One region of the Brevibacillus halotolerans genome, then DNA from elsewhere that is predicted to be linked to it. Evidence: predicted binding sites of a transcription regulator. Region 1 holds the regulator's gene; each other region holds the start of a gene.
What was found. Region 1 encodes LexA, which represses DNA repair genes until DNA is damaged. Its sites were predicted from a motif close to CGAACATATGTTCG; they were not measured.
Positions count from the first base shown of each region.

Region 1 (7,284 bases):
AAGTCAGTGTGTGCACTCTATTTGTTTTGTACTAAAGGGTGAAACTTGCGAAATTGTATTTTACAGTCTCACCTCACACCGATATGCATGAGCAATTACTATGTTTGGTGGGAGGAAGAATAAATGGATTCCTTTCAAAAAAATAATATGTTAGCACAAAATTCATCGAATAATGCTAAAAAGAAACAGTCAGCAAACAATTCATCAGATAATGAAAAAAGAAAGCAGACAACCAACAATTCATCAGATAATGAGAAAAGAAAGCAGACAACTAACAATTCATTAGATAATGAAAAAAGGAAACAGCCAACCGATAATTCATCAGATAATAAAAAAAAGAAGCAGCCAACCAATTATTCATCCAATAATAAAAAAAAGAAACAGTCAACCAATAATGCTAAAAAGAAACAATCAACCAATAATTCATCAATTTTACATTGCATGAATGGCAATAATTTAGAGCTTATTGTGGCTGCTCTTCTTTTAACTGGTAAGTTAAGAGTAGATGCTGTTCAATTGTTTAGACAAGCTACGATGATTGTCAGTTTAACGGGAAAGTACGTTACATTAGGCGATTTGAACAATACAAATGTAGATAGCATGCTAAAATTTCTCAACGATAATGGCAATATAACTGTGGATGAGATTATTCAGGCACTTAAAAAGAAAATGGATAATTAATAAGTATTAAAAGGAAAAGGGTGAGCTCATAATGAAAAATTTTGATGGAGAGGGTTTCTCGGAATTAATACTAATAGTTATTTTAATTACATTGCTAATATTTGGTTCCACAGATATAGTTGGTCTTTCCGCTCAACCAACAAAACCATAGAAAGAGAATGCCAACCCCCATTTAATTTTTCTGAACAGGACTTAAAAGGAGTCCTTTTTTTTATGAATGATCAACATTGTTGTATAACAGAGTCAAAAAATAAATTCAATCTCTTCTTTTTCTATAGTTGAATTACAATATATTTAACGTAAGCTAACATTCTATCTACAAAATATATTGTCTCTTCATAAGAGTTTCACTTATGTAAGGGTTTCCATGCGCGTATCAGGATTTATATTGTAAAATCAATTCCACAATTATATTCCGTCACCTGTAATTTGCTTAGGGCCCTAATTAGAATCACGAATCGTTCTAGTAGCATCTTTTATATACATGGTATCAGTAAGTTTCTTCATCAAGAAACTCGCTAAAGAATCAGATTAAGAAGAAATCACAATTAGAAACTGCTAAAAATGATGTTGAGAAGCAGCTACATAAACTTCAGGAAAGCAAAAGGAAATGGCATTTGCATTTGTTGAGGAGCTTCTAACAGTTGAAGAATTACGTAAGCGGACAATGGAGGAACGTGGTTTAAAAACTCAGTCATTAAATGATCTGGAAGCTATTAATAAACAAATGAAAGCAAGTGCATCAAGTTCTGATGCGTTTGAATTAATGCTTAAGCTTCCAGATCTATGGCCAGTACTCAGTGATCCAGATAAAAGCAAAATGATAAGAACTATTTTTCACCATAGTTGTTAACACACCATTTACAAAAGTAGTGGCTAGAAGAGGTACACCATTGCCAGCTTCAATTGAAAGGATTAAGTACAACTAACTCTTTTTCGTTTTCCATTTGATATGAAAGCCAAGCCATACCATCAGTAAACCACCCCATAGACTAGCCAGTACATAGCAAATGGCAAGTACATATTGATGCTGATGCCAAAGGGTAAGTGTCTCTACACTAAAAGTCGAAAAGGTCGTGAAAGAACCAATAAACCCTGTTCCTACTCCTAAGGTAAACCAAGCAGGCAGTTGATTTCGGGTTAAGAGATATTGATTGAGAGCTCCCAATCCGATACAGCCTATGAAATTGACTACTAGCGTACCTAAAGGAAATGAGAGCTCCCACCAGCCCGCTGTCCATGCTCCTACTAAATATCGGAATACAGCCCCCAACATTCCTGATAGTCCAACAATTAAAAAAGACATGCATTCTCTCCTTTTCCACTATTTTTCACATATATACAAACAAACTCCTACCAGTAATATTACTGGTAGGAGTCATTAGCCTATTGGCGCTTAGGGCGAACTCCATCGCCTCTATTTACTTGTAAAAACCTGTTTCACAGCACTAGTGCTACGGATCATTTGGAAAAATCACATAGACTAGTGTTTAGGTTCCTCATCCTCTACATAACGGATCGAATCTAAACTAGATTTCAAGGAAGCCTTCATAGCATCAATGTATTTTTGACGAAGAACTTGTTGCTCCGTTTTTTCTTCTGGAGTTAAGCCAACACCCTTCGATTTCTTGGCTAATTCATTAATACGTTTTACTTCTGCATCAGTAACCAATGGTGATACCTCCTCAACTAACTTCTCTTTATTATAACACAAGACCAAAGGAGAGGAGATATAAATTATGGCTCCCGCTTATCGGTATACTGGAATAGCTAGATTATTTCCTGCATAAATCATGGGGCTATCTAACTGATTTTGTTTCATGATCTCATCCATTAGCTCTCTGGCTGATAGTCCAGATTCCTGTTGATAAGCTTGTGCAATACTCCACAGCGTATCACCTGGCTGAATTGTAATGACTATAGCTGCCTGCTGTGTATGGGGAGCCGCAATAGCCACCTTCTCTTTTCCAAAAATCATGCTGCCTGCTGCAAGGGATACTATGATCAGCAATAACGTTACGATTGCTTGCCCTCGCGTTATCCCTTTTCTATGATGTACCAATGTGTTCTTACTCGTCATTGTTTTTGTTTTATCTTTATATAGATTCTGACAATTGCTAGATTGTACCATCATTATCATCACCCTCGCAAACGTTTGTTCTCATTTGATAACATCATCATAATGCGAACAAATATTCCTGTCAAGCAAAAGAATCGAACTAATGTTTGTCGAACGCAAATTCTCATGGTATAATGTAGAAAATATCTGGATCGAGAGAATGAGGTGTTCGAAATGTCCAAACTCTCCAATCGCCAACAAGCGATCATTGATTTTATTCGTAAGGAAGTAAAAGATAAAGGTTATCCCCCGTCTGTTCGAGAAATCGGTGAAGCCGTAGGACTAGCTTCCAGTTCCACTGTTCACGGTCATCTCGCAAGACTTGAAAAGAAAGGATTAATCCGCCGCGATCCTACTAAGCCACGTGCCATTGAATTATTGGACGAGACTCGTCTACAGGACGATTATGAAAGCTCCATCGTTCGAGTACCAGTGGTTGGTAAGGTAACGGCAGGTCAACCTATTACAGCTATTGAACAGGTGGAAGAATATTTTCCATTGCCAGAAAACATCGTTACGTCTGACAATGTGTTCATGTTGCGCGTTATGGGAGAGAGCATGATCGAAGCAGGCATTTTAGATGGCGATTATGTAATTGTCCGCCAACAAAATGTAGCTAACAACGGGGATATCGTGGTAGCCATGACCGAAGAGGATGAAGCAACTGTAAAACGTTTCTTTAAAGAGAAAACCCACTTCCGTCTACAACCGGAAAACTCACAGCTTGAACCAATCATTTTAGATAATGTGACGATTTTAGGTAAAGTAATTGGCGTTTACCGCCTTTTCCACTAGTGCATTGGATTTTTAACTTCTCACGTGCTTACACGTACAAACTCTTGGTGAGGATCATACTCGCCAAGAGTTTTTTACTACTCAAATTTATTGTTTGTAACGGTTTATTTTATGCCCCACTCTACCTATCTCCTTGATACCTTTCGTGTTTCTCCTACTACTGGACTTATATTTAGGTGTAAATTAACCTCATAGCCACTTAAAACAGTGTTTCTTTTTAGCAAATCTTCAAACAAGTCTTCTCTAATTCTGATGTGTAAACACAAATAAACCGAGATTGCCGGTTTCCCTACAGGAAATGATAGAGAATTTGACAATCTCGGTTTTATGGAATGGATCAACACTCAAAATCCAATGTAACGATCCACAATAAGCTTTACCAAGCAACAATAAAGAACCAGATAATCATGATGAGTTGGATAGAGATTTTCATAATGACACTGCTAAAGAAACCTATAAGACTTCCTATCGCTATCTTAAAAGCTCGTTCTGCCGGTTGTTTTTGCATCAGCATTTCAATTAATAATACAAATACAAATGGGAGAATAATCATACCAAATGGCGGAAACGTAAGTACACCAATAATAACACCTAATATTGACCCGATTGCTGATGCTTTTGAGCCACCATATTTTTTAACAAAGTACATATTAGTCAATAGGTCAGCACCAAATAACACCACACTCAAAATCCCCATTCCCCACCAGAAGGAAACCGGTAAACCTGCTCCAGGCTCTGCAATCGCGAATTGATATAGTAAAAAACCGCCCCATAACATAATCGTATCAGGTAACACTGGGAAGAAAATACCAGCAATACTTACACCGAATAGAAGTATAACAATCAACCATAATAAAACATCCATGTTTAACCCCCCTCTTTGTTGCATCTGACCCGTTTTCTATATGTACGTTTCAGTGCCCTCCTACGTTTCATTTTTACTTAGGAGTTTCCTTTTCTTGTTTGCGAAACGTGTCTTTTCCTGCATATACATGATCCCGCTCTTTTTATGATCTCATTTTTAGCAAAGCCTGACCTATTTATCTATAGCGCTCTTTTACCAGTTCCTTTTTCCACTTCATACAGGCAAAAGGACAGCAAGAAAAAGGTATATGGATAACAGGAAAAATATAACATTTAGAGAAATTAATACTATATACTAAATTATCCCCGCTTCAAGTCTGTATATCCTATTTCGGAAAGGAAGGTTACAAGATGCACAAAATCGTTTGTTCTTTATTAGCAGTACCACTTGTTTTCTTACTGTACTCGACTAGCTACGCGGCTTTAGATAAGCATATCACAACAAAAGTAACGATTAGTAGTAATGCTTACAGCCAATATTCTATTCCATTTGCACTAACGGTAAAGGAATGGGATAGAGGTTATGGGGAAGCTGGTGTTACAGGCCCTTTTTTCCTTGCGAAAGGCGGTAGCGTAACGGTTACGTTTGATAAGAAAGTAGATTCATTGGGCTGGTATCTACTGAATGCAAATACCTACGGAGCTGAAAAAATCTACCCAAAAGGCTCTACTGTAACCGTCCCACGACATTCGCATTGGATTGTTATTCTGCAAAACGCTAGCATAAAACCTGTTCCTATTACAGGCAACGTGACGATTCACTAGTCTTTTTATCACGTTATCACGCAACACCTTCACTGATCAGTATCAGCTCTTTCATCCACTGCATTCCCTAAAAATTGGTGTAGGAGAATGGGCTGTCGTATGCGAGGAAATGCCTTAATGCTAGCTGTACCGCATCGCCTATTTTCTTACACGCATCAATTTTCCGCTATTTAATCTTACTAAATCTTCTACCTTTATTTTCACTAATGAATGAGGAGAGCCTCCTCCCGTATAAACATACTCTAATTCTGTTATTTTCGGATCAACCAAAAAAATCGCCTCAAATCCAAAAGAAGGGACCCCACCGGCTGGATAACCTGTTGCTTCTAATACTTCCTTTTCATCTGCCAAACGAGGTCTTTTTATATTGAGTCCCTTACTTACTCGTGATGTACTAGCTCGATCCTCTCCTTTTACAATGGCCACAATTAGTCGTCCATCTTCATCAATCATACAAATATTTTTAACCAGCTCCTCAATAGAAGCGTTCACAGCTTTAGCCGCCTCTTCGACCGTATGGCAAGATTGATTCAGTATAAAGTGCTGGGCATCAGCAGCTTTTGCATGTAGGTACTCTTTTATTTGCAGCTCATAAGAATTCATTGATCCCTCTCCATCCTAAAATATTTTCCCCATTTTAGCTGTACCCCACTAGTTAATCAAGAGTGCAGGTGATCTTTTTTACGTAATATTCGCTGTATTTTGTTGTTTTGGTTTTTTTAACGTATAAAGCATCCCAATAAATATTAATAAAATTCCTACTGTTTGTATCATATTTGGTCGAAATCCAATAATGATCACATCTAATAAAATAGCAACAGCTGGATCCAAAAATACCATTCCTGAAATTATTCTGGTCGATAGCTTTCGTACACTATCGAAAAACAGAAGATAAACAACACCAGTGTGGATAATGCCAGTAATGATCGCGTATGCCCAATTCTGCGGAGTTAGGTCTAAAAATACATGGTAATGGATAAAGGGAAGCAAGCATATCGCGCCAATAGCAGTTTGAATAAACGTTGTGGCATAGACACTTGCTTGTTGTATACTCTTCCCTAAAATCATCGTTACTGCATAAAAAAGAGCTGCTAGAATAGCGTACAAAAATCCTGTCATTTGAAACGAAGCATTTGAGAGATCACCATCTATTCCAATGATAAAAATCGTTCCTACAAAGCATACAGAGATAGCCAGAATTGAAAGTATGGTTACCTTTTCTCTGAAAAGAAAGCTACCGACAAGTAAGACAATCATCGGAGCAAGATGATAGAGAGAGATGGCAACTGTAATCGAAATCAGCTCAAAGGATTTAAACAAGAAAATCCAATTTAATAAATTTGCTATACCACAGAAGCCAATCCTCATTAGTTCTTTTTTGCTCCATTGCTCTTTGGTATACGTTCCTGTAATAAACCAAATCGAACCAAGAAAAACTGTCGCACAAATGCATCTAATAAAAACCAATTCTAAAGCAGAAAGACCCGTTAATACGGAAAAAAATCCTACTGACCCAAAAATCGTCATCGAAATGAACATTTGAATAAAAGCCCTTATATTCATAATTTTTACTCCATTCTATTTATAGAGGTTATTAATCTAACTACTATAATGAAACTATAATAAAACGGGTTCATAAGACTGAACCCGCTCTTCTTACTGCTAAAAGAAAAATGAAACTGGACTTAGTAGCTACAAAGCAAAAACATGCAGGTAATTAGAATAAAGAAATCCTTTTAAGTTATATACTATTATTCATAATCTTGAAGACATTGCAAGCAAACTTCTGCTTTATAACAAAAAATTCTAAATAAATAGTAGAATATTTGCTACGTCAGCTGTATTTCTTAGCCAATAACTATACAGATTGTAGCTGAACACTGAAGTTATATTCACTAGCTTTATGACGACAAATACCTATATTATAAAATAATCTAGAGATAAAAGATAAAGGAGACGTACAACTTTGGTAGCTACATGTATTAGATATCATGCATTTGGAAACCCGCAGGAGGTTTTACAGGTTGAACAAAAACAAATGAAATCTCCTATGAATGGAG
Region 1 is NZ_JAPTNK010000003.1:367,944-375,227, forward strand. Features, by position in the region: gene O0550_RS06730 (hypothetical protein) at 124-681, shown strand; gene O0550_RS06735 (hypothetical protein) at 1,292-1,534, shown strand; gene crcB (fluoride efflux transporter CrcB) at 1,607-1,987, opposite strand; fluoride riboswitch at 2,047-2,106, opposite strand; gene O0550_RS06745 (DUF896 domain-containing protein) at 2,165-2,353, opposite strand; gene yneA (cell division suppressor protein YneA) at 2,432-2,815, opposite strand; gene lexA (transcriptional repressor LexA) at 2,975-3,595, shown strand; gene O0550_RS06760 (DUF456 domain-containing protein) at 3,972-4,460, opposite strand; gene O0550_RS06765 (hypothetical protein) at 4,811-5,224, shown strand; gene O0550_RS06770 (aminoacyl-tRNA deacylase) at 5,363-5,827, opposite strand; gene O0550_RS06775 (DMT family transporter) at 5,906-6,787, opposite strand; gene O0550_RS06780 (zinc-dependent alcohol dehydrogenase family protein) at 7,191-7,284, shown strand, end outside.

Region 2 (7,284 bases), on a different contig from region 1:
AACTTGGCGAAACGATCATCCTTCAACAGCGTAAGTTGGAACTGCTGAAGGATACGAAAAAGAGTCTACTTCAAAAAATGTTTCCGAAGGATGGAGCCAATGTTCCTGAAATTCGCTTTGCAGGATTTACTGATGCTTGGGAAGAACGTAAGCTGGATACAATCCTAAAAGAAAGAAATGTGAAGCAAAAAATATCTAAAGAGGCACCTCTCTTAGCTTTTGCATCTGGACAAGGAGTTATTGACAGAAGCGAGAGGAAAACCAATAATAGAGATTTTTTAACAAAAGATGCATCTAAAAAAACTTACTTATTAACAAAGTACGATGATATTGTATATAATCCTTCAAACTTAAAGTATGGTGCAATTGATAGAAATAAACATGGTCAAGGAGTAATATCTCCAATTTACATTACATTTGAAACAGATGAAATTCCATCCTTCATTGAATTAATAGTTAAAAGTGAAAACTTTAAACAACGGGCTTTACAATATGAAGAAGGAACTGTTACAAAACGTCAATCTGTTAAACCAGAAAATCTTTTATCTTTAAATGTTTTATTACCTATTTCTAAGGATGAGCAATTAAAAATTGGTAAATTCTTCGAACAACTAGACAATACTATCGATCTTTGTCATCGTGAGTTAAACTCACTTGAAAAATTAAAGAAATCACTGCTTCAACAAATGTTTGTATAAGAAAAGGAGATTACACAAATGAGTAATGCAACAGATATTACATCAAAGCTATGGGAAATGGCTAACAAACTGCGTGGGACAATGGATGCAAGTGAGTACAAGAACTATATTTTGCCATTTATGTTCTATCGCTACTTATCAGAAAATCAAGATGAATACTTGAAAGTCAATGATCTGGAAGAGTTCTACGAAGTGACAGACGACACTGAAAAAGAAGATTACCTTGAAGAAATCAGTAAAGGTATCGGATATGCGATTGACCCAGCCTACACCTGGGACAAAATCGTATCAAAAATTGAATATCACAAAATCAAAGCTAGTGACTTCCAAGACATGTTTGACTCATTCAATACAAATGCCAAACGTAACGCGATCGCAGAAGCTGACTTTGCTAACGTATTCTCAGATGTTAATCTTGGGGACACACGTCTTGGCTCAAGTACAAACGAACGTGCAAGGGCTTTGAATGATATCGTGTTGATGATTAACGAGTTTACTTTTAAAGACGATTCGGGACATGACATTTTGGGTGACGTTTACGAGTATTTGATTGGGCAATTTGCTGCAAATGCTGGTAAGAAAGGTGGAGAATTCTATACACCTCATGAAGTTAGTCAAGTTTTGGCGAAAATTGTCACGATTGATGCAGCTGGTACTGGCGATCAATTCCGTGTTTATGACCCTACAATGGGATCAGGTTCACTTCTTTTAACAGTTCAAAATGAATTGCCAAATGGTGATGAAGAGGGAAGCGTTGAGTTTTACGGTCAAGAGTTAAATACGACGACTTATAACTTGGCTCGCATGAACCTGATGATGCATGGGGTAAATTATCGCAATATGGAGTTGAAACGCGCAGACACACTTGATGCGGACTGGCCATTTGCTGAAAAAGACGGCACACAAATTCCATTGAAGTTCGACGCGGTCGTAGCTAACCCTCCGTATTCTCAGAAATGGGATACGAAAGACGTTGATCGGGAAAAAGATCCACGTTTCAAGGGTTATGGTGTAGCGCCAGCTTCTAAGGCAGATTACGCCTTTGTTCTGCATGGACTTTATCATTTAGATAAAACTGGAACAATGGCTATCGTATTGCCGCATGGGGTGCTCTTCCGTGGTGCGTCTGAAGCTAGAATCCGTAAAAATATCATCGACAACAATCTGTTAGATACTGTTATTGGATTGCCAGCTAACTTGTTCTATGGCGCAAGCATCCCAACATGTGTGCTGGTGTTTAAAGGTCGTGAAGCTCGCAAGAATAAAGATATTTTATTTATCGATGCTTCAAATGAGTTTGAAAAGGGCAAGAACCAAAACAAACTCTCTGCTGAGAACATCAACAAAATTATCGAAACTTACCGTAACCGTGAAGACGTTGAGAAATATGCTCATGTGGCATCTTTGGATGAAATCAAAGAAAATGATTACAATTTGAACATTCCACGTTATGTCGACACGTTTGAAGAAGAAGAAGTTATTCCACTTTCACAAGTGGCTCAAGAGTTGACAGAAGTAAAAGCAGATATTACGAATTCATATGACAAATTGTTTGAGCTTTTGAACGAGTTGAACGGGACAACCGATGAAGCCAAAGAGGAACTGAGTAAATTTATCAGTCTCTTAGGTAAATAATAGTGTTAGAAAAGAGCTAAGGATTTAAACCTTGGCTCTTTTTGGCTTTTAATAAATTTCTTTATTTCCTTTTTCTTCATATTATATATATATATATATATATATATAAAAGAGCGTAATAAATACGCTCTTGCAGCGTGTAGACAAAATACCGAAAGGTATGAAGGTCTGCACGCTTTTTTGTTGAATGTATGAATATAGTGGAAAGGAGTGAGTTTCTTGTTAAAAAGACAAGATGCAGAAGTCCGTTACCAACTGTCTGTTGTTTCATTAGATGAGCTTGTCCCTTCTAATCATTTAGTTCGTAAAATTGAGAAAGCAATTGATTTTACTTTTATATACGACCTTGTAAAAGACAAATACTCGCAAGATAATGGGAGACCGAGTGTCGACCCTGTTGTATTAATCAAGATCGTATTTATTCAATATTTATTTGGAATAAAATCTATGCGTCAGACAATCAAAGAACTGGAAACGAATGTAGCTTATCGGTGGTTTATCGGTTATGACTTCACTCAACCAATTCCTCATTTCTCTACCTTCGGTAAAAATTATGCTCGTCGTTTTCAAGATACAGACCTCTTTGAAACCATTTTCGCACATATTCTTGGACAAGCTCTTAAGCATCGATTTGTTGATCCTTCTGTTATGTTTATTGATTCTACTCATGTAAAGGCTAATGCTAATAAGAAGAAATACATAAAGACTATAGTTGAACAAGAGCCTAAAAAATATCTATCTTACTTAACAGACGAATTAAATCAGGATAGGATCGATCACGGAAAGAAGCCCTTGCCAAAAGAGTCTGAGTATATAAAAAAGAAAGTGAAGTTGAGCACTACTGACCCTGATAGTGGTTGGTTTATTAAGGATGAAAAAGAAAGATTATTTGCATATTCTTTCCATGCCGCAAGCGATAAGAACGGATTCATCTTAAGTGCAAAAGTAACAGCTGCTAATGTTCACGACAGCCAAATGTTCCAAGATGTTTTAAGTCAAGCTATTCATCAAGTAGGAAAACCATATGCAGTAGCAGTAGATGCAGGCTATAAAACTCCTTATATTGCTAAAACCCTCATTACGTCTGGTATACGTCCTGTAATGCCGTATACGCGACCACGTACAAAGGATGGATTCTTTAAGAGATATGAATATACTTATGATGAATATTATGATTGCTATATTTGTCCTGCAAATGAAATATTATCTTATGAGACAACAACCCGTGAGGGGTATCGAATGTACAGATCGAATCCATCAATCTGCAAAGATTGTTCCTTTCGGAACCAATGTACAAATAGCAAGGATTCAGTGAAAAAAATCAGTCGTCATATATGGACGGAATACATAGAAGAAGCTGATCATCTTAGACATACGCCAAAAAATAAAGAAATCTATTCAAGAAGAAAAGAAACGATTGAACGAGTATTTGCAGATTTAAAGGAAAAGCATGGCTTGAGATGGACCACTTTACGAGGGATTAAAAAAGTGACTATGCAGGTGATGCTTGTTTTTGCTTCTATGAATTTAAAAAAGCTCGCTACTTGGCTCTGGAATCCTGAAAAAGAGAAGCGCAAGCTTCTTCAATCACTGACTTTTTACCAACAAAAAATAAAACAAACTCTCCTTATATCAGTAGCATAAGAAGAGTTTGTCCACAGTCTGAAAGAGCGTAATAAATACGCTCTTGATTAATATTATTTTATGCGGCTTCAGCACATGCCAAATTCGTATGCCAAAACTGTGCCAAGTCCGTGCCAACTTGAAATTATAATCCATTTTAAAACATTTGAAGAAATGGCTTTATATCAAAGGTTTGACCGGTTTTATTGTTAATCAGTTCGTGCCATTTCGAGCAACATTAATCAAGTTCGAACTTCAAAGCTTTCAATATGACTATAACTAATGAAGTCTTTTCTAGAATTGAAAGGTCCGATGTTGTCTTTCTTATTAACGATGTATGCTTCTCTACCGTTTCCTTTTGCTCTACCTTCGTACCATTCAATAAAATCTACAACTTCTTTAGAGGACATGTCATATTCTTTGACTTCTCCACTAACCATATGGATCATTATTAAAGCTCTATCTCCTGTTGACTCTGGCTTAGTCTCTGGTTTAGTTTCTGGTTTAGTCTCTGGATCAGGTGTAGAGGAAATCCTTTGCATCATTTCCATTTCACCTAGCGCTAAATAATTTGGCTTTGGAACACGAGTTGCTGTTATATTAAGTCTATATTTTTTATAAGGAATATTATTATTAAAAGAAAATTCTTTTTTTATTTCAGGATCCCAATCCAGAATTTCACTTTGTTTATCCAAAATTATTCAATTAACGCCATCCCACCCTTCAAAAGTCCAATCTTTAGGATTTGAAAATGAATTACGCTCAAATGGGTCAACTAATAAAGTGTATTTATTCACAACTGTTTTTGCAGGAAACTCATAAGCTATCCAACCGTAATTTAGATTATAATCACCAATCCATCCCAGAGAATCATTAGCATGATCAAATACTTGATAAGGTTGAACCTTATCTTTAGCATCGCGATAAATACTACTAGCGCTAGCAATTCCTTCTGGTTCTGTATTACTAGTCATTAAAGGGATTGAATTATCAGAATACTGTTCCTCAGCAAAGGCAAAACTCTGTCCTGATAAAACAATAACAAAAGCAAAAAATGTTAATATTAGATTTTTAAGTTTAGATAAGAACATTTTTTCCTCCATAAATTAGTTCTATGTCGGCCGACACATTTGCATTATACGAGATTAAATTTCATAAAACAAAACATAAATTGAAAAATATGTAATTAATTATGGTGCATTTTGTATATTTTTTAAAAAATATTTTCTTTTTTAATTTAGATAGTCAAAAATTGTTCGTTGCAAATTCTCCTCATCATTTAATAAAATGAGAACGTGTATTCGTATTTAGGAGATGTTTTGATGGCTAGCAAAATTCTTGATCCACTTGTAACGAAATTCATCTTGCCAGAACATGCAGAAATGTTACGTCAATATCACGAGGACAAGAAACTGATCGAGAAGCCGATCATTGAAGAGGATGAGCTGTCCGAGTTTTGCTACAGGATATCTGACTCACGTCAGTATGACTATGCCCTTACGATTAGCTGGTGGAAAGAGACAAAAGGGGGTAGAGGAGTAATTGAATCCGCCTGGGGATGGGTAGATAGGTTTGATTCCCAATTTAAACAGATCAAGCTAAAGAATGATGAGGATTTTTGGTGGATACCTGTAGAAGATGTGGTTAGTGTAGAAGCCTAAGTAGTGAACCTGTGAGGCAGGGATACAGATGACCTCGCCATCATCTTATTGGCGAGGTCTTTTTTTTTCGTCAAAACCCTCTTACTCGTCAAAGGATTCGACATGGCCTATGCGGAATAACGGAGTAGCGAAGGGATGCTTCTTATTATTATTATTATTATTTTTTTATGTTTTGTCGAGAAGAAATAGATAAAATATCGAAGATAGTGACTATAGAAAACAAAATCAGCCATTCCCAAATGATTGTTAACGAAATGTTTTGTGTACCAATCCAATAAGGGACAGTGGCTAGAATGACAGACGTTATAACTGTCCATATAAGTCGCTTTTTTACGTATTCTTGAAATTTATTCATTCCTATGGGCTCCTTTCGTTTTTCGGCTATACTACCATAATTACGATAAAAAAGTGCATTTCATTATGCAATGAAGTGCACTTTTTTATTTACCTTCTATTCTTAATCGCAAGCGGAATACCAACGTGTTGGAACATATAGATAGCAATCTAGATAAATTCCACAACCTTCATCTTGTTCTAAAAATGACCATAAAGTAAGGGCAGCCGCTGCGGTAGTAAAAGCTGAAAACCAGCTAGGTGCTCTCTTTCCATGTTTCTCCATGAGATATTGAACAGTTCCTATGAAGGTACCAACAGTTACTGAAGTTTTTAGTCCTATTTTATCTTTTAAATCCTCCACAAAGTCATGGGACCAATAAATTTGGAGTCCCCACCAAGTGAAGTCATAATCCCAGTATTCATCATGATCAATAGCCGACATCTTTGATTCATTTTCTTTATCTATTAATGTACCCTTTGAGGAAACTACTAGTTCGTTCTTAATTTCGCTAATTTGGGCATTGCTTTTATTGATTATCTCTAATGCTTTGTTATAGGTATCTTTATCTAAACCTTTCTTTGCTTTCTCTGAAAGAGAGAATTGTTTAGTTTTTTCATCAAGATTAACATATGGTGATACCTTGTCGATGAATTCTTTTGTTATTGTTTGTTTTTCAGACCGTTCTTGGGATTGTACGTTACTATTAGAATGGTTTGAATTGTATGCAAAAGCAGGTGTTACAGAGGAAAACATAGCTAAGCTACAAAGGACAATAAAAGATCGACGTAACTTTTTCATAGAGAACCCCCTAAATTTTATTGAAACCAATAACCTTATTATAACAAACAAGCTAAAATTTTACAAATTATTTGTTCTCAACTCTAGTTGTGTCATAATTGGGAAAAAACAGGCGTTTATTGGAGCTTTTTCAGCAAAACCTCTGTTTTCTCGCTAAAGGATTCGACAAGCCCTAAAGTGAAGTGAGCTATGGGGTGATGAAATGCAGAGTAGATTAAAAGAGATATTGGAAGAACGAGGAGTCAAACAAAAGTGGTTACAGGAACGTGTAGGCATGAGTCAGAGTGCTATTAACCGAATAATAAATGGAAAATCAGTCCCTATACTTAAAGATGCTATACGCATTGCAAGGGTACTACAGTTGCACGTTGAAGACATTTGGGTTTTAGAGGAATAATTTTATATCGTGTAAAAGCAATTTTTACCCAATAAACGCATACACTGTACCATCAAGATTAAGGAGCTGGTGCAGATGTGGATTGTCCATCAACGGATGGCAGAGCTTTGGTTCATCAATAAGACAAGGGAGCTT
Region 2 is NZ_JAPTNK010000010.1:9,244-16,527, reverse strand. Features, by position in the region: gene O0550_RS13655 (restriction endonuclease subunit S domain-containing protein) at 1-698, shown strand, start outside; gene O0550_RS13650 (type I restriction-modification system subunit M) at 717-2,333, shown strand; gene O0550_RS13645 (IS1182 family transposase) at 2,553-3,977, shown strand; gene O0550_RS13640 (hypothetical protein) at 4,199-4,651, opposite strand; gene O0550_RS13635 (hypothetical protein) at 4,658-5,047, opposite strand; gene O0550_RS13630 (YolD-like family protein) at 5,279-5,617, shown strand; gene O0550_RS13625 (hypothetical protein) at 6,075-6,752, opposite strand; gene O0550_RS13620 (helix-turn-helix transcriptional regulator) at 6,955-7,149, shown strand; gene O0550_RS13615 (DUF7667 family protein) at 7,225-7,284, shown strand, end outside.
Region 2: a site for LexA is predicted at 5,247-5,260, ahead of O0550_RS13630 (YolD-like family protein). Genes of this name have one in related genera too.

Region 3 (7,284 bases), on a different contig from region 1:
CCGCGTTAGCCACTCTCTTGCCTATCAATGTTTTCGCTTCGATGACTGAAAAAGTTGAGCATCATGTACAATCCGCTGATGCTCCCGCAAAAGGTGAATTTAAAGATGACGAAATATTGGTTAAATTCAAACAATCTTTAGCGCCTATTGACACAGAACAAATTCATTCTACCCTAGGTGGTGAAGAAGTAGAAGAGTTGGGTAACGGAACTTCAGAATGGCAATTAGTAAAAGTTCCAGATGGACAAGCTGAGGAATTCAAACAAAAATATTTATCGGATCCCAATGTAGAATCTGTTGAGTACAACATGCTGTATCATGTAGATTACACACCAAACGATCCTCTGATCAGCAGCCAATGGCACCACAAAAAAATCAATTCATATGAGGCATGGGATGTTATTAAAGGGTCCACAAAGAAAATAGCTATTTTAGACACAGGTGTTCAATTAGACCATCCTGATCTAAAGGATAGCCTGTTGCCTGGAACGAGCTTTGTCCCTGGTGTAACCTCTCCCAATGATGACCATGGCCATGGTACGCATTGCGCAGGTCTAGCTGCAGCTATCGGTGACAATGGTATTGGGGTAAGCGGAGTTGACGGTTCAGCTAAAATTATCCCGGTAAAAGTTCTAAATGCTCAAGGTTCAGGCTACACCTCTGACATCATCAAGGGAGTAACTTGGGCTGCTGATAATGGCGCTGACATTATCTCTATGTCACTTGGAGGCGGTGCTTTCCAACAATCCTTCCAAGATGCTATTAACTATGCTTGGGGCAAAAACAAAATCATCGTAGCTGCCGCAGGTAACAACGGATCTTCCTCTCTTACCTATCCTGCTGCCTACAACAACGTACTTGCTGTAGCTGCTACTGATTCTAACGATGGACTAGCTTATTTCTCCAACTATGGAAAATGGGTTGACATTGCTGCTCCTGGTGTATCAGTATACTCCACTTACAAAAACAGTGGCTACACCAATATGTCTGGTACGTCCATGGCTACTCCAGTTGCTGTATCTGTTCTAGCATTAACTTGGGGTAAACAACCGAATGCTACAAACCAACAAATCGTCGATCGTGTATTATCTACAGCCGATCAAACATCTGCTACAGGCACTAGCTACCAAAATGGTCGCGTAAATGCATACAAAGCAGTTAACGGATTTTAAGTCCAACATAACAAGATCGGTTGATACAAATTGAGCCTTTGCCTTTGAACAACCAGTTACTTCAAAGACTTAGCTAGAGGGAGCGAATCAACAGCATGACAATGAGCAATCAAGCTGAATGTACATTCTAAAAACAGCCCTATGACTGGATGGCATTACTCCACTCCAAGACAGGGCTGTTTTCATTATGGCTAAGTTTACATACATCGTATTGCTTCTAAGCGCCCCCATGATTATGATCTTTTTTCTATTGATGTACAGGGGAAGAATAAGCGGCAAATTACACACGCTAAAGAATATCAGATGTCAGACCTGTCAATATCATCGGATGGACAGAAGCTATTCTTCACCAAATTTACCAATACTTCTGATAATCGCGACTTTAGCCAAGATAAGCTCTCGTTATTTGCTACCGATTTACAGGGAAAAACGCTGGCTAGCTATCTACCAGTCAATGAGGTACTCGGAACTCCTGAAATGTATGATGTTCATATTTCACCAGATAATAAGCAAATCACCACTTTACATAAGCATACTTTTTCATAAACATATTTAGCCTTCCTTCTATAGTTTCCGTTCATGCCCCTCTGCCTGCACCATAATTTCTGGACTTGTAATGCTACCGCTCACTCTTCTTTCCGATTCGTCGGTTTGATTTGTTTGGGCCAGACGAATCTGAAACGGCATTTCAAAAATCTCTTCTGCACGTGGTTGAATTACATACTCGGCTCGCAAGGGTTCTGGCTCAGTAGTGTTATCATCGAATAGATGAAAGGGCATATCTATGGAAAAATGGACTTCTTGCCCACCGTAATTTTTAATACGAAATTGACAGCTTCCTTTCATTAGCCCATCTGTGTCACTTTGATAGTGGCAGAAGCTTCTTTTTTTCTCATAATCAAGGGCATAGACACCATTGGCAATAAAAGATTGAAACCCGCTTAAAAGAAGATACGTTGCAACTGGCACGGCAATCCATAGTGTCACAATTGTTTTACCTGCTCCGTATTCTTTCAGGAAAAGGACAAGCACAGAGATAAATAATAAGAGAAGGAATATACCATCTACGTGGAATGACTCTATTCTGGTAGGAATGCCTATCTGCTGTAAAAGTCGGTATAATATCGTGGTATTATGTGGAAAGGAGGCTTTCAGAAGGAGCAACAAAGCTAAACTAATCCAAGCCGCCCAGCGTAGTTTTTGATGTTTTTTAGGGATCAAAGAAACACTCCTTTCTCTTGGCTCAGACTGTCGGCTTACAATTGGGACGTTATCAGCGCACATTCTAGATGGGGAAGGCTTCGTTTTCTTTATTTTACCATTGTTTTCCCGATTGCAACATCAACTTCTGCTTTCTTTTTCATTGAAAAGAATTTTTAGTTCATGCTGTTTTGTACCACAAGGAATTCATGCTCAACATGTTCTTAAATTTACTTGGATGGTAATATAAATAATATGGTTATAGGTCTTTAGTAAAGGAAAGCAAGTGTAAGCACCCCTGAATCATTTCAAGCTTTAAAGAACTGAGGTGAATACCAAACCGCATTACATGCGTATTATTGTTGCAATCATGATTTTTAGGTGTACATAACTAAGTAGACAAACCATTATTTTTAACTGATAAGGAGAGAAATGCTATGCTTCGTGATTTGTATGCCCAAGAATGGGAACATTTCCGCAAAGATTACAAGAAAGGTTTTTGGATTGTTACATTCGTGGCTTTAGTCACCGCTGTTGTTTTTTATATGCTCATTGTAAAAAATCCGCAAACGGTTAAAGAGCTGTTGACTACACTTACTCAAGCCTTTGAGGCAAAAGGGATCAAGTCGGGCGGAACACCCACCAATTTTTTCTGGTCCATTTTTAAAAATAATACGCAAGCGACCCTTCTGTCCGTGGTAATCGGAATCATTCCGCTAATTGTTTTACCTGCCTTTTCAGGTATTATCACCATTAGCACGATTAGTATTTTACTTGCTTCTGTTGCGATTCAGAACCAGCCTTGGATAGATATCTTAGTTTACGGAATCCTCCCTCATGGCATTATTGAGATGATTGCTATTTTCTTAAGTGGAAGTGTTGGCATTTTTCTTAGTCTTACTGTGTTTCGCCGCCTATTTTCGCGCAATCGACATCAGTATTCTGTTAAAAATGCGATCCTCCAGTCACTTAAAACCTATATTTTGGTTATTTTACCGCTTGTCTTGCTCGCAGCACTTATTGAAGGCTATGTGACACCCATTCTGATTCACAAGGTGGTATAAACTGTAAACCGCTGCTACTTATGCTATAATACAAGTGAATATTCCCTATTTTTGTAATTAGGAGGATTCCACTTTGTTTTTTTCTAATCCACTTGAGCTTGGTTCACCCATGTTTGATTTTACGTTCTCTTTTATGGCTAACGTGATTCCTGTGATTGTAATTGGTTGCTTTATTTTTGTGATTGGTCGTGCTCTATTTACCTGGACAACTAATAATCATTCTCCCGTCGAAAATAAACAAGCTCACATTGTTTCAAAGCGGGTTCAAGTGTCTGGCGGTTCTGGAAATCATGCTTCCCACACTTCATATTATGTAACCTTTGAATTAGTGAGTGGTGAACGCAAAGAATTTCAATTGTCTGGATCTCAATACGGACTGCTAGCTGAGGGAGACCATGGTATCGTTTCTTATCAAGGAACACGTTTTAAAGGCTTTCAGCGTCAAACTACTTCGGCTTAATACTCCATTTTACATTGATCATACATGAAGCTGTTATTGTTTCTTGGTAAAAATATTGGTTAAATGGTCTAGACTGTTGATTGCAAAAAGACGAGCGCCTGTTTGTTTGAAATGATGTCATATTTCCCTGATCTGACGTTGCTGTTTCAATCAGCAACGTCCTTTTTCGCCGCTTACACATTTCTCCCACAACCATCAGGTACAATCATCACGTACAATAAATGAATTTTGCTCACCGTGCCTATGAATTGGATTTAGGCTTGCATACAAGTCACAGAAATACAAGGAGCGTACCTATGCTAGAAAATATGGATGTCTGGAAAAACATGGCCTTTCATTATCAATTTGCTTTACGCGAGTTGGAAACGAAGATCATGATCGTGAATACAGAATGGAAGCTGCAAGATGGATATTCCCCTATTGAACATATTAAAACGCGTTTAAAAGAACCGGCTAGTATCATGAAAAAGCTAGAGCGTAAACGTTTGCCAAAGACTTTAGAAAGCGTGCGAGACAAGCTGTTTGATGTAGCTGGTGTTCGAATCGTTTGTGCCTTTGTTGAAGACATTTATCGCATTGCGGATCATTTTAAACAGCGAGAGGATTTGCGCCTTGTTGAGATTAAGGATTACATAGCCTCTCCAAAGCCAAATGGCTATCAAAGCCTGCATCTCATCGTTCAGGTCCCTCTCGTTCTAAATGAAGGAACACAATGGGTAAATGCAGAAATTCAACTACGGACCTTAGCTATGGATTTCTGGGCGAGCCTTGAGCATATTTTGTACTATAAGTACGACAAGCAGGTGCCGCCTTATGTCTTACATGAATTGACTGAGGCCGCTGAGGCAGCAAATAGCTTGGATCAAAAAATGCTGCGATTGCGTAAAGAAATCTTAAATGGGAAAGAATTTAAAGTAGTTGCCGGAGCTAAGGCATAGCTGTTCTCCCCGTACAAAAGAAAAAGGATAATTGGACGCGTCCCGTACGCTTGCAATTATCCTTTTTTTTCTTATATACGACCATCATATAAAATTAAGCAGATATTCCTTAGAACACGAACAAATATTCCTGTTTTTAGGGTATAATTTAGAGGGAGGAGGTTTTCATGAATCTCGAATTATATCAAATGACACCCTTAGAGGAATGGATTACAGCTAGGTATCAACGACATGGATTTCTAGCTCCTGAGGAATTACACCTGGAAGAGATTGCAGAGTTATTTGGAGGAGAAATTGCTTTTACAAGATTACCATCCCACGTAAGATGGTGCGAGAATAGTGGAGACTTTCTGATTTTTTTACAGCAGCATCTCTCAGAGGTAGATCGACGAGCCGAATTTTTTCATGAATTATGTCACCCGTTGCGCCATTCTGGCAATCAGTTGTCATTGCCACCTGCTTTACGCGACTTACAGGAAATGCAAGCCGGACACTTTCAGTTGTATGCAGCTATGCCTTTTTATTTGCTTCAAACCTTACCCATGCCTAAATACGAACGGGATTGGTTACACCAGCTAGCTCTAGCTTTTCGGGTCCCCATCTCATTGGCTTCCCGCCGCTGGGAGCAGATCAAGCGCCGAATCTGGCTAGCACAGGAACAAGAATGGAGTATGATGGTATATCAGCAAAAACAAAGGTCAGCTCTGAAGAGACCTTCTCTTACTCCCGAAACGAAGCGCCTGCTTAGTCAATTGCAAAAACAGCTGTCGAGGGAGTGGGATTAGCTTCTTACATGTTTTCTCCAAGAACCTTGATTCACGGAAGAAATGTGGAAATGAAAGTTTAAGCTTTATTCCTGATAGTTATCTAGAAATTTTTATTGCCAACCATTTATTTACTTTATGTACGAATGAAAATATGACTATTTTACTCAGCAAGGACTTTTTACTTTATTGCATTTTACATATTTTAAAAACCTTTACTTATTTTCAACTTATATTTTTAGTACAAATAAGCTTCATTTCCCTGAGCTATAACTTCCCATTGCCAGCAACAGTAGCGTGGTTTTCTTATTGATTTGGATGCTTTATCTTCATCATTACTCAGATTTGTTGGGATGCGGTATACTTACTCTACTTAAGTGACCGCTTCCTCCTCGTTTTGTTCATCTAACTGCCTGTTCAGCTGCAATATCTAAAAATACCGTACTATATACTTCTTTTATATTTTTATCCGTTTTTTTATCATCTTTCAATCCGTAGCCTTTGATTTTGATGACCTCCTTATTTGTTCCTTTTAAAATTCCCATGATATACATTCCATCTTTTATTTTCGGTGCACTTTCATAGGTCATATCGTCTTCGGTAAAAGGAAGGTATGAGCTTGCGCTATCTACAAAATAAATGGAATATTTCCCAGTTTTATAGATTGGCTTATAAGGCTTTTTGGAAGCTTCTTGTAACATATCAGGCATAATAAACAAAGCGTCTAACGTTATATTCTGTTCCTTTATTAATCTATCCAATGTTAGTTCTATAAATTGGACATTCTCTTCGTTAACCGATGGCTTAGATCCTACAACCCCAATATTTAGCATGTTTTTACTTTCTTCCACCGTTTGATTTCCTTGACATCCAGATAAAACAAATAACAATAGGGGCAACACCAAACAAAATATTTTTTTCAACCAGTATTCCTCCTTTAAAGGATTTTAGAAACTCAACTTCAATCTTTACCACTCTTATTCCTGCCAAAATAATTAATTTTTACATTTCTTCCAATTTATCTAACTATATTTTAGATTCAATTCCTTTTTTATAATTAACGGGTTAATCATAATTCAATCACTCTATGACCCAAATGATTGACTTTTGAAATAAGAACTATGGAAGGAAGAAAGAAAGAAAGTAAATAAAAAGCTCTCTTTCCCAATGAAAGAGAGCCATGTAGCAGTTGCATTCGTGTGTAATTGGTTTCATTTTAATAAGTTTAGTTTATGATTATTTTCTTTTTCGTTTGACCTATGATCCGCTAGCGACATCTACTTGCTTTTTAACAATATGGTGGCCAATATCTAAGCCTTTTGCTAGCAATTCTTCTTCTGTCAAAACCGTCAGCTGTTGATTCTTTGAAGGCATCGGCATCAATCCACCTAGTGGACTGAGCATGCGGCAGTTGGTATCAGTCTCGATCACGACGTACAAGCCCTTCTTTTCCATCTGTTCAATCAGATTCGCCCAACGCTTCGCATCCATTACTTCCGCGTGCTTGGTTAAAACCATGCCCATCTCTTGTGCTAACATTTATAATCCCCTTTTGTGCTCACGTGTTTTCGTAAAAATCTCACGTTACATACAATACAGCCAAAACGCTTTCCAACGCAAAATGCATTTTCACGCAAAATTCCAGCGAAAAATCCATAAATTCAATTAGAAACGTAAAATAGATCG
Region 3 is NZ_JAPTNK010000002.1:197,317-204,600, reverse strand. Features, by position in the region: gene O0550_RS03855 (S8 family peptidase) at 1-1,172, shown strand, start outside; gene O0550_RS03850 (hypothetical protein) at 1,476-1,718, shown strand; gene O0550_RS03845 (hypothetical protein) at 1,737-2,393, opposite strand; gene O0550_RS03840 (stage II sporulation protein M) at 2,810-3,436, shown strand; gene O0550_RS03835 (DUF2500 domain-containing protein) at 3,510-3,896, shown strand; gene O0550_RS03830 (GTP pyrophosphokinase) at 4,193-4,834, shown strand; gene O0550_RS03825 (ImmA/IrrE family metallo-endopeptidase) at 5,002-5,619, shown strand; gene O0550_RS03820 (hypothetical protein) at 6,000-6,521, opposite strand; gene O0550_RS03815 (hypothetical protein) at 6,856-7,137, opposite strand.
Region 3: a site for LexA is predicted at 4,952-4,965, ahead of O0550_RS03825 (ImmA/IrrE family metallo-endopeptidase). Genes of this name have one in related genera too.